DNA from 4 places in the Xenorhabdus siamensis genome. Region 1 is predicted to be linked to each of the others. Evidence: predicted binding sites of a transcription regulator. Region 1 holds the regulator's gene; each other region holds the start of a gene.
The links. The regulator Fur, encoded in region 1, represses iron uptake genes when iron is present. The targets are predictions, from matches to a motif close to ATAATAATGAGAACNACTATCAA.

Region 1 (3,219 bases):
ACGACATCTGTACAGTTTTACGATCGCCATAGCTATCTGAACCCGTGCATGGATTCTTCCAAACGTTTTGTTGACAAAGTCATCAGTGAAATCGTTGCCATGCACAAAGAAGCCGGGGCGCCACTGAAAACATGGCATTTTGGCGGTGATGAAGCGAAAAATATTCGTTTAGGGGCGGGTTATCAGGATAAAGATGGCCCAATTGAACCGGGTAAGGGGATTATAAATAAAAAAATCGAAGACAAACCATGGGCAAAATCTCAGGCTTGTCAAAAAATGATTACGAAGGGCATTATCAAAGATGTTGATGAGCTGGCCAGTTACTTCGCAATTGAAGTGAGTAAGATTGTCAATGCTCATGGTATTGAGACAATGCAGTCATGGCAGGATGGCCTGAAACATGCGAAATCGGCTAAAGACTTTGCTACTCAGCATGTTACGGTAAACTTTTGGGATACGCTCTATTGGGGAGGTTATGATTCCGTTAATGACTGGGCAAACAAAGGTTATCGTGTCGTTGTTTCCAGCCCTGATTATGTTTACCTAGATATGCCGTACGAAGTCAATCCGAAAGAGCGGGGCTATTATTGGGCATCCCGTTTTAATGATGAAGCCAAAATCTTCAGTTTTGCACCAAATAATATGCCACAAAATGCCGAAACTTCGGTGGATATCAATGGTAACTATTTCAATACCACCAGTAATAAACGTTGGCCAGGGGCGTATGGCGTATCAGGGCTGTTATGGAGTGAAACGGTGCGTACTGATCAGCAAATGGAATATATGATTTATCCGCGTTTGCTGCCGCTGGCGGAACGTGCGTGGCATCAGGCTGAATGGGAACAGAATTACCAACAGGGCAGGGAGTATAAAGGCGGAGTCACACGGTATGTTGAAACCGATAAACTCAATAATGATTGGCGTCGTTTTGCCAATTTAATGGGGCAACGTGAAATGGCAAAACTGGATAAAGCGCATGTTGCATATCGATTACCAATACCGGGAGCAAGGATTGTGTCAGGGACATTGGAAGCAAACATTGCCTTGCCGGGGTTGGCAATTCAGTATTCATTGAATGATGGCAAAACTTGGGAAATTTATGATGACAGACAAAGACCGCACGTTGAAGGTAATGTGAAAGTCCGTTCTGTTAGCACTGATGGTAAGCGTTTTAGTCGAATTGAAGACGTATATCAAAAATAACCACCTGTAAAAAAAGCAACCTGCCGATTAGCTTAAGCTAATCGGCAGCAGCTCCTTTTGACAAGAGCAGATATTGGAAGTGAGTAGCATGTATCACTTCTTATCGTGTCTTCTTATCATGCTTTCTCATCATGTAACGTACTATCTTTACGGCAATCACCTGTAGTACAGTGACCATACAAATAGAGACTATGATTTGACAACTTGATTCCATGACGTGCAGCAATATCTTTCTGACGTTCTTCAATGGACTCATCGCTGAACTCAATCACTTTACCACAGTCGAGGCAAATCAGATGGTCATGGTGATGTTGCTGAGTGAGTTCAAAAACCGATTTACCGCCTTCAAAATTGTGGCGAGTGACAATGCCGGCATCATCGAACTGGTTCAACACGCGATAGACAGTGGCGAGGCCAATCTCTTCACCGATATCAATCAGTTTTTTATAGAGATCCTCCGCACTGACATGATGGCATTCTGGGTCCTGTAGCACTTCCAGAATTTTCAGGCGAGGAAGTGTTACTTTAAGTCCAGCATTTTTCAATGCTTTATTGTTGTCGGTCATGCGGATTCAGTCCTGTAACTTGAGTTTAGTGAACTTGTGATACTTGGGGTATCGTGAGAGAATTATGATTTAGTTTCACGCTGTAAATTATAGGCATGGATATTGAAAATGAAAACCATGCCCACTTCGCTATCATGACACATAATTTAAGAATTATCCCGTGTAAAAGGTAATTGTTTCCTTAATACACACACGAGGGTATCTTTTATGCGCCGAGGATCTCTGATAGGCTCATTTCAGCCTTAATCTGCTGTACCCAAGCATCAACACGCTCTTCGGTCAATTCTGGTTGGCGATCTTCATCAATAGCAAGACCAATGAAGTGATTATCGTCAGCCATACCTTTAGATACTTCAAAGTGATACCCTTCAGTTGGCCAGTGTCCAACAATGATTGCACCACGAGGTTCGATAATATCGCGGATGGTGCCCATAGCATCACAGAAATATTCTGCATAATCTTCCTGATCACCACAACCAAACAGGGCAACTAACTTCCCTTCAAAATTGATCTCTTCCAGAGTTGGGAAGAAATCATCCCAGTCACATTGAGCTTCGCCGTAGTACCAGGTTGGAATGCCTAGCAGCAGGATATCGAAGGCTTCAAGATCTTCCTTGCTGCTTTTGGCAATATCGTGAACTTCCGCAACATCAGCACCGCCCAGTTTTTCTTGGATCATTTTGGCAATGTTCTCTGTGTTGCCAGTGTCGCTGCCGAAGAATATACCTATTATTGCCATAAAGTAGATTAACCTCTTGTTCTATTAGTGTATTAAATCTATACACGTCACGCTGAAATCAGCAGGAAAAATAGCAGTTTTATTAAAATGAAAAACGTTATTTTGACCAAACATCAGTGACAAGTCTGTCAGATTTGTGTGGTGACGCCGCTTCATTCTGTTGAATTAAAGCCGTTAATTGGTAAGGCGATTCTCTGTTGCCAGTTGAGCCAGCAACATCTGTTCAATCAATTCACTGCGGCTGATATTGCGCTGTTTTGCCAGATGGTTGAGAGCACCAACAGCATCTTCATTGAGTTTGAGTTCCACCCGACGCAGTCCTTTGACTTTATCCCGGCGCAACTGGTTGCGTTTATTGATCCTAAGCTGTTCATCTCTGGACAGCGGATTTGTTTTAGGTCGCCCTGGCCTGCGTTCATCTGCGAACAAATCCAGTGTGGTGCGATCAGTTTGTTCTTTTGCCATAAATTCGATTGATAAAGGGCGTGTACCAATAATATAGCGGGCAATGATACCTTAGCTGGACGCGTGTCGCTACTGGTTGATGGGAGAGATTGTTGGTTGATAAGAGAGATTGTTGGGTTCAGCCAAAATTCAGACATAATAATGCCGGGAAAGTGGTGTATAGCGTGATGTATAACAAGTACGGTGTGAAAAGAAATAAAATGGAGAAAAAAGAGTTGTGTTGGTCTGATTAAGGCAAATGCCTTA
Region 2 (3,219 bases), on a different contig from region 1:
GTCGGTTTTATCAAACAAGTAACTTCCTCCAATGGTGAAAGAATCACCAATGGTTGGTGTGAATTCTAATCTTCTGTCAAACAACTCATTACCTTGCATAATTTTATTATTCGCTTTGGCATAAGTCGCTCTTAAGGACAAATTATCCAGTTTATATTTGGCCGCTAATTCAAACCCTTCCAATCTGGATTTTGGGATGTTGTGTAGCGCTCTTTTCGCTAAAGTCGTAGACAGGTTTTTGAAATTGGTCTGGAATACTTTACCAATTACAGTAAATGAGTCGTTTTCAGCAAAAACACTAGGATATGTTCCCGCTACGCCAGTTTCTAAGTTGTACCCTGTTGTAGTTTTCAAGTTAGCATTGTGATTGCTTGGCCCCAGACCAATCTCTTTGCCTAATGGCCCTCTGAAAAGTTCGGTATAATTGGCAAATAATGTGGTTGACGCGCCAAGTTCATATTTCAAACCAAGTGCTTTTGAGAAACGAGCGTAAGTTCTCTCAAAAGGTTCATGGTTTTTATTAACAGTGTTGTATTTGTAATGATCCCATCTGACACCTGGTATGATATGGAAATCAGCAAATTGAATATCATCTTCCAAATAAATAGATGATGACTTTCCTGTTTCTACTGCTTTTTTGTGTACATTTTCTGATACATCAGTGTATGCCATTCTGGTATCAAAATATTCATACCCATAAGTTAAAACATGGGATAATTTCTGGGTATCAAAATTAGAGACATTACGCGCCCTAATGCCTTGGGTTTCAACAATACTGTCAAATCCTTTTCCAGGCCCACCGACTTCCCTCATATGATTGAAATTTTGTTCTGTGTGATAGGCAGAAATTTTTAAATCAATGAAGTCATTATCGACTGGTACATATCTGTAAGTAAGATTATAAGCATCACGCTCTAAAGCGTACGCTCCTTTTTTCCCTTTATTGATGTCCGAGCCAAAATTCAATCTGAAATTAGTATCCGCATCATTCTGATAATGTTCTTTTGATACACTGATGTACTGATCATCAGTCAGATTGAATTTCGCTTTTAATAAGTAATTGACCAGCTTCCCATCGGTAGGGATTGAATCTCTTCCGCGGCTATCTCGGCCCGATTCAGCATCATTTATATTACGATGGTTAAAGTAGCCTAATAAATCAACGGCTCCCACTCTGCCATAAGTTGCTAAAGATTGTTGGAACTCAGAGCCATTACTGACATAACTTAATTTACCTTTTGTACCAAATAATTGGCCCGGCTCTAATAAATCACCAGCATCAACGGTTTCAAATTTTAATGCACCGCCAAGGGCTCCAGTATCATAGGTAATACTATTAGTACCAACGCTGATATCAATTTGCTTCAGCATTTCAGGGTCTATACCGTAGTTCCCCGCATGATGGAAGTGATATCCCTCTTGCCGTGCACCATCAACCGTTACGTTGATGAACTGATCATCCATGCCACGGATTTTAAAACGCTGTCCTAAAGCGCTGGGGTGACCCGCTTGAACACCCGGTACATTCTTTAAAATCTCACCGACACTTTGTGCTTGTCTGACTTTAATTTCGTTACGGTTGACTTTTCCACTCTCTTGTTCTGCATTGTTACCTGCAATAACAACGAGTGTATCGCCAGTTGCCGTTGATTTTTTGATTGGTCCTTCGGTGTTTGCTAGTGCGTTAGTAGAAATAGCCACTGTCAACATTGATGCTGACATCAAAGGAACACACAGGCCACTTTTAGCCAAGCTTGCGTAAATTTTGGTAATTTTAGACATACATTTTTCAGTTAAAACATGATTGATAATTATTATTATTTATATTTCTATAGTAAATGTAAATAACCTTAAGTGACTATCGTTTATTTTAATTATTTGAATCCGGTATCAGGTCCCAATAAATTCTACTATTCTTGGCTCTTAGCGAAGATTTGTTGACGATCTGAGTTCACAAAAGCAGGTTTATTTATTGAATAGATGAAGAAGTTGATGGCGATAAAGAGCCTGAATGAAAATTTGTCGGATACTCAGGAACAACAAGATATCAATTGAATCTCCTTCAGTTTCCTATAACACCCGATATCCTCGATTAATATCCAAGCGTTCCTAAGCAAACACGCCTAAATCTAACAAATTCACATTAAAACCATAACGCGCGGGATTTTCATCTCAAAGCTCAAAACGGGTATAAATCTATACCCGTTGGCTTGTTAGATAAAATATTAATACTCTATTCTGGCCAAAATTTTGTCTGCATCCTGATAATTCCCGGCCTGAGCGCAGAATGTGATTCTCCCTGAACAATGTGCACGGATCTGTACTTCCATTTTCATGGCTTCCATTACGGCAATTACATCACCTTCATTAACGTTCTCCCCTTCCTGCACCAACCAAGAATGCAGGATGCCGGAAATAGGTGCCTTTACCTGACGGGGATCTTGCAACGTTTTTTGCTTTGCTGCTATTGGCTGAGAAGATTGCTTCTCATTGACAGACGCTAACTTTGCTAAACCTGCCAATAGATCTGATGACAAGCCCAATTCATGCCTGCGACCATCAATTTCAATATATGTGCGGGTGATATACTTATCCTCAGCAGGGATTTGACGCAGCGAAGCTTCCAGTTCATCGGCAAAATCTGTTTCAATCCAACGGGTATGAACATTGAAATTATCTCCTGAGACAAAATCAGAATGTTCAATTACAGCTCGGTGGAAAGGTAAAACTGATGCTACTCCACTGATTTTAAATTCTTGTAATGCCCGACGGGCACGAGCAAGAGCCTGCTCACGCGTTGTTCCTGTGACAATCAGTTTCGCCATCAATGAATCAAAAGTGGCGGGGATTGTAGAACCACTCATTACACCAGAGTCCAGACGAATACCGGGACCAGAAGGTGGGAGAAACTCTGTGATAACGCCGGCTGTGGGTAAAAAACCTTTTCCTGCATCTTCCGCATTGATGCGAAATTCAAACGAATGTCCTCTTGGTGCAGGTGTTTCTTGGATGCTTAACGGATAACCTTCTGCAATCCTCAACTGTTCAATAACCAAATCAATCCCTGTTGTTTCTTCCGTAACAGGGTGCTCAACTTGTAAGCGAGTATTCACTTCTAAAAAAGAGAGCGTACCATCAGTACTAAGTAAAAATTCGACCGTCCCCGCTCCGATATAATTGGTTGCTGCACAAATCGCTTTTGCCGCTTCATGAATACGT
Region 3 (3,219 bases), on a different contig from region 1:
CACCAGGTTTTATGTCCTATCCATGGGTCACGCGGAGAAGTATCACGTTGTCCACGTATCGTGGAGTAAGATAACTTACCAAACAGAATGGCGCTATCGTAGAAAGTTTCTATTTCCAACCCTTGTATGGTGTAGCCGGGTAGATTGCGGTGATTCGATAATGGTTTTCCACATGCATTAGATAAACCACTTTTATGGTGTTCCTCACAATAAATTCCACGTCTTTTGAAAATTTCATCTTTTCCCCGATTATGGAATAGCGTAGTACGGATTTGTAGACTGTCATTCTCAAGCATCAGATTATCGTAATCAAAAATGGCACCAAATCGTATTCCTGTCATTTTTTCAGTACTTAGGTTACGGCTGGAGCCCGGAACGGAGGTTCCTTCTGACTGAACCTCATATTGTTCATCTACCAGTGGTGCTCTCCATGTATGGCTGATGTCTGCAAATAGTGAGAGATTCGGAGTAGTTTTCCACATTAAGCCCAGATGAGGTGTCCAGCCAGTATAAGTTACACTGCTGTAGTCATGATTGGCTTCGGGGGATTTATTGTTAAAACGAGGGGCCTTATTTTCTTCACCCGTATTTTTTACATGGTCATAGCGCACTCCTGGTGTAACTGTAACGCTACCCAGCTTCAGAGAATCCTGCATATAGAGACTGTAGGTATGCTGAGTGCCCGATGGCATATAGTGAGGCTGATAATAGCCGTAATTATACTCAGCATTGTTTTGTATATTTTTACTTTTACTTTTATCGAACATTAAAACGTTGCGCTGATTCTTATGCCAACGGGTTCCAGCTATTAATTCATGCTCGATTACACCTGTTGAGAACACACTATTATTGTTGATCTCAACCATATTGTCGGTGTAATCCGTCCAACTTTTGTTCCCCATTGAGCCACTGAAAAAAGAAGCAGCGTTTCTTGGGCGACTATCGTTTTGTTTGGTTTTGGAATAAGCGTAAGTCAGTGTCAGATTAATCCATGGATTATCTTCGGGGGCGATATTCCATTTGGCGGAATAGTTTTGATCGATTTGATCACGGAAAATCAGTTTTCTTTTCCAGGCGCCATTCCAACCGTATTTCTCTACATCAACGGCTGATGGAACGGTCATCTTATCCCGTTTAGCCGCCCACGGCTGCCAGCCATCCGATTCAGAGCGCATCGCAGATAAACTTATTGTATGCGCATCACTGGGGTAGAAATTGGTTTTCAATAAATAGGATGTTTGATTGTTTTGTGAAAACTCAAAGCGTGTGCCATCAGGGCGCTGGATATTATGACCATCGCGTTTGCTGAAATACAGTAATCCATCAGCGTAGCCATTGGCATCTCTGCCATATAATGCAGCACTGTTGATCCACTGTCTGTCATTGGTATGGTAGCTTTGTTTAATAAAACCACCCCAATCCTCATCAGGGCGCAATAAATCGCTGGCGTCTTTGGTCACAATTTTAACCGAGCCACCAAACCCACCGTTGCCATTCAATATATTATGTGGCCCTTTATCCACATCAATCCGTTTGATTAATTCAGGTTCGATAAAGATGGAACCCTGGCGGTATTTCTCAAACCCTTTTGGGGCATCATCCAGTGTCACTTTGACATCTTCTTGGTCACCCATCCCCCAGATATTTAATGTTTGTCCGCCGGGACGTGGTGAACCAGACATTGAAACGCCGGGAAGTTGTCCAAGCAGCTCAGCGATATTATCCGCCTGAGTACGGTCAATATCTTCCTTTTTAAGTGCAGAACTACCCGCACTGGTGCTGTTATGTGTACTCCCTACAACAGAAAGCGTAGAAAGCTGCATCACCTCATTTTTCTTTTCTGACTTTTGTTTTGAAGGAATTTCAGTAGCCGAAACTGAGCCGGAAAATACAGTGCCTAGCACCAGAGTGCCAGAGAATGTTCCGCTTAAAATTTTTCGGATAAAAGTTGCGATTGGGTGTTTTTCTAAATTTTGACTATTATTTGCCATAAATTTCCCGGAAAGTGTCTGTGTGAAATATTGCATTGTTATAAGTCACCCAGGAAAGTAAATCGGGTAGATGAAAATGAGAATTATTTTTATATGTGTATTTTTTAACGGCATGCTTTTTATCAGTACAGTTTTTTTATAGGCATCGTTTTTATAGACATCGTTTGCTGCAAAGTGCTTATGGGATGTTGTGGTATAAAAACCAGGACACTCATTCGCAAGGTTATTTCCGTAAGTGCAAGGGGTTAATCAATGAAGAAGATTCTTAGTACACTGTTCTTGGTAGGAATTGTGGCATTTATTGCAGGTTGTGATGATGCTTCCAAAAAAGCGGAGGATTCAACCCATCAAACTGAAGATAGTGCGTCTCAAATGAAAACGGATACTGAGCAAAAAAACTCAGGAATGACGGATACGGACAATGAAAAAGAAAAACCACAAGGCATGAAAGACAATGCTACGGGCGGAGAACGTGAGTCGGTAGATAAATCCAGGGAAACACAGGGTAACATCAACCATTCCACTCATGATGCGGTAAGTCAAACGCAATCTTCCAAGACGGCTGATGTAAAGGATGATGTGACAAAATCTCTAAATGACGCAGCGGATAAGGTGGCAGCCAAAGCGGGGGAGGTACAACAACAGGCCACGGATAAAATTAATCGGTTTGCAGATGAAATAAAGTCGAAGACGAAAGAAATCAAATCGGATACTGATAAAAAAACGGATGATTTAATCAATAGTCTTAAAGGTGATAATAGTAAAAAAGAGGAAGGTTAATTCAGTGTGCCAGAATTTATCACTCTGATAATTTATTTATATAGGAAGGGTGATCTGAACGTGATCACCCTTTTTTCAGGAAATTTTTGATGATGTGTTGACCGGCGATTTACGTACCGGAGCACCATTGGCGACATAATATTTTGCCTGACTACGGGGCAAAGGGGTATGTCCCCGGATTTTATCGCCGATTTTCTCTGCCATCATGATGGTGGTGGCATTCAAATTGCCGGTAATAATTTCCGGCATAATAGACGCATCAATGACACGCAGGTTTTCAACACCATGCACTCGCCCTTGACCATCAACAACCGCCATTTCATCAAATCCCATCTTACAACTACAGGATGGATGAAAAGCTGTCTCGGCACGTTCACGAATAAAGGCATCCAACTGCTCATCTGTCTGAATATCAGCTCCGGGGCTTATCTCCCGGCCACAATAAGGC
Region 4 (3,219 bases), on a different contig from region 1:
TATTTGAACGTCAAAGACGCGTAGACCAGATAACCACCAGTGGTATGCAGAACACCTTTGGGTTTACCTGTGGAGCCGGAAGTATAAAGAATGAATAGCGGATCTTCTGCATTCATCTCTTCGGCCGGACAGTCTGCATTCATCCCATCAGTTAATTCATGCCACCATAAATCACGTTCGGTTTGCCAGCTTGTGGCATTATCTGTACGTTTAAAAACAACAACATTGGTAACACTTGTCACGGTTGGGTTGCTCAGTGCTTCATCAACATTTTTTTTCAGTGGAACAGTTCGTCCGGCTCGTATACCTTCATTAGCAGTAATAATTAACTTGGCATTTGAATCGATAACCCGACCAGAAATTGCATCAGGAGAAAAACCACCGAAAATCACCGAGTGAATTGCGCCAATCCGGGCACAGGCCAGCATGGCAACAGCAGCTTCCGGCACCATTGGCATATAGATAGCGACGACATCACCTTTTTTAATCCCTATTTTTTTCAATGCATTAGCGAATTGACAGACATCGTGATATAGCTCTTGATACGTAACATATCTGGATTCAGTGGGATTATCTCCTTCCCAGATAATGGCAGTCTGATTACCACGTTCTTGTAAATGGCGGTCAAGGCAGTTAGCACTTAGATTCAGTGTTCCATCTTCAAACCAACGGATACTGATGTGTCCGGGGTCAAAAGAGCTGTTTTTAACCGTGGTATAAGGTTTGATCCAATCCAGTATTTTACCTTTCTCACCCCAGAACCCTTCAGGATCTTGTAGTGACCATTGGTAGTCTTGCATATATTGTTGCTTGTTTATCAGGGCTGTTTCTGCGATGTCAGCAGGAATAGGATGCTTGATTATTTGAGTCATATTTTTATCTCCTTGCAATTGTTAATACTATGTCAAAACAAGGTTAACTAAAGTGTAAGAAGAAATTTTGTTTCTTTTTTGGGCGGAAGATCACGCAATTGGAAAGAATGAATTTCATGAGATGAGCATTTAGTGCGGCGTATTTGTGAAAATTAATTGTCATTAATAATTTCATTATTTAAACAAATACACTAACTGATGGATTTTATTTAGTTATTTCGTCTAAGAAACGAAATAAAAGAGAAATTAAAAAGAAACCATAGTTATAATATGGAATTGATAATCGTTTTCATTATCGTTTAATTCACTATAATAATCTTGCAGTTCACAAGGCGTGAGCCTCATACCCAATAAATAAAAGGTGTGTATATTTTAAAACAACTGGAGATATGACATGAGCCATTCACTACCTTCTCTACCATATCCTTATGACGCGCTAGAGCCGCATTTCGATGAACAAACGATGATAATTCATCACACCAAACACCATCAAGCTTACATTACAAATCTCAATACTGCATTGGAAGACTGTCCAGAACTAGCCTCTCTGGGGGTTGATGAACTAGTTCAGCGGCTTGATGAAGTTCCTGCTGATAAACGTACTCTCATACGTAATAATGCAGGAGGTCATTTAAATCATAGTCTGTTCTGGAAGTGGTTGAAGTTAAAAACAACTTTATCTGGTGCTTTAAAAGCTGCGATAGAAAGGGATTTTGGTAGCGTTGATGCTTTCAAAGAAAAATTTGAACAAGCAGCCGCAACCCGTTTTGGCTCTGGGTGGGCTTGGTTAGTCTTAAAAGAAGATGGCAAACTTGACGTTGTTTCTACTGCAAATCAGGATAGCCCATTGATGGGTGAAGAGATTTCCGGTACTTCAGGTTATCCTATTTTGGGATTGGATGTGTGGGAACATGCTTATTATCTGAAGTATCAAAACCGTCGTCCCGACTATATTAAGGCATTTTGGCATGTCGTAAATTGGGAAGAAGCGGCAAAACGTTACGAAGAAAAAATGGAATAAGTTCTAAAAATCCCTCTCTTAATAATGCTGATCACTGTGGGGTCAGCATTTTTATTGCTCATAATATTCGCTATCATTTGACATCTTTTCTGCTTTAAAAGGGCAAAAAGATGAAACTTGGCGTTTATTTGGTCAGGATAATATTTATATTAGCCTATTGAGGAGAAATAGAAATGTATTACCCACAGGTATATAGAGGTAAAATAACATCTTCCGAAAAGTGGGGTTTCAGTGCAATCAACAAACTGTTGGTGAATGGACGCTTACAGCTAACCTCTCTTGGTCTGGAAGGTGATGAACAGGCAGAGACTCGTTTTCATGGCGGTCCTGATCGCGCGCTTTGTCATTATCCTATGGAACATTACCTCTTTTGGAAAAGGCAATTTCCTGAATTAGTGGAATTATTTGTATCTCCCTTATTTGGTGAAAACATATCAACGGAAGGTATGACAGAAGAGAATGTTTATATTGGGGATATTTTCCAGTGGGGAGAAGCAATTATTCAGGTGACACAACCCCGTTCTCCTTGCTACAAACTTAACCTTATTACTGGAATTGCGAATTTTGCAGCCATGATGCAAGATAAAGGGTATTGCGGTTGGTTATATCGGGTCATCTCTTCAGGTTTTGTCAGTGCTGCTGAACCACTAAAATTATTAAGTCGAAATAGTGATGTTTCTGTTAAGGATGCGATTTCCATTGCTTTCCATAGCCCATTTGATGGAGAACAATACCAAAGTTTAATGAGGGCAGCAGGGTTATCTGCTAGCTGGAGTCTAACGATGCAAAAGCGGATATTGCATGGAAAAATAGAGGACTTCAATCGTCGTTTATTTGGAAATAATTAAGAAAATCGTCAAACAATATATTGTCAGAGCACAGTTGACGATAATCAGATTATTGTTATCGTCATACTTATTTTTAAAATGTGATAAATGTCACAAAAATGTGTATTTACATTATTAGAATGGATTATCCATACGAATTTCTTATTCTGCAAAAAATACAAATTCAATCAAAATTAAAACATTAATAATAATGAAGAGGTGATTTGTGAATGTACCAAATAAAATCCACTATTTCTGGACTGGTAAAGATATACCAGAGAAGTTTATGAGAAATATTATTGAAATGAAAACGCATAACCATGGTTTTGAAGTGCATTTATGGGTTCTTAACAAATCATTAATGACAAGAACATTTAATAATATGATAGAAAACATTGATAGTAAATTTGGTGTAATTAATGTAGGTGAGTTATTTGGATGTGAATTTGATAAGTTAGGAGGAAAAGAGAAAATACAAAAATTAAATTATAAATTTAAT

Region 2: the regulator Fur is predicted to act here: its motif matches at 1,805-1,827, upstream of AAC852_RS09270 (TonB-dependent receptor domain-containing protein).
Region 3: the regulator Fur is predicted to act here: its motif matches at 2,062-2,084, upstream of AAC852_RS10565 (TonB-dependent hemoglobin/transferrin/lactoferrin family receptor).
Region 4: the regulator Fur is predicted to act here: its motif matches at 1,149-1,171, upstream of sodA (superoxide dismutase [Mn]).

What each region holds. Positions count from the first base shown of each region.
Region 1 covers NZ_JBBMXE010000008.1:145,736-148,954, reverse strand. Annotated here, with positions in the region: gene AAC852_RS08885 (beta-N-acetylhexosaminidase) at 1-1,203, shown strand, start outside; gene fur (ferric iron uptake transcriptional regulator) at 1,320-1,769, opposite strand; gene fldA (flavodoxin FldA) at 1,975-2,508, opposite strand; gene ybfE (LexA regulated protein) at 2,683-2,973, opposite strand.
Region 2 covers NZ_JBBMXE010000009.1:22,495-25,713, reverse strand. Annotated here, with positions in the region: gene AAC852_RS09270 (TonB-dependent receptor domain-containing protein) at 1-1,782, opposite strand, end outside; gene AAC852_RS09265 (acetyl/propionyl/methylcrotonyl-CoA carboxylase subunit alpha) at 2,226-3,219, opposite strand, start outside.
Region 3 covers NZ_JBBMXE010000010.1:38,450-41,668, forward strand. Annotated here, with positions in the region: gene AAC852_RS10565 (TonB-dependent hemoglobin/transferrin/lactoferrin family receptor) at 1-1,991, opposite strand, end outside; gene AAC852_RS10570 (YtxH domain-containing protein) at 2,244-2,771, shown strand; gene betA (choline dehydrogenase) at 2,847-3,219, opposite strand, start outside.
Region 4 covers NZ_JBBMXE010000005.1:142,518-145,736, forward strand. Annotated here, with positions in the region: gene acs (acetate--CoA ligase) at 1-872, opposite strand, end outside; gene sodA (superoxide dismutase [Mn]) at 1,267-1,893, shown strand; gene yiiM (6-hydroxyaminopurine reductase) at 2,067-2,741, shown strand; gene AAC852_RS04585 (glycosyltransferase) at 2,947-3,219, shown strand, end outside.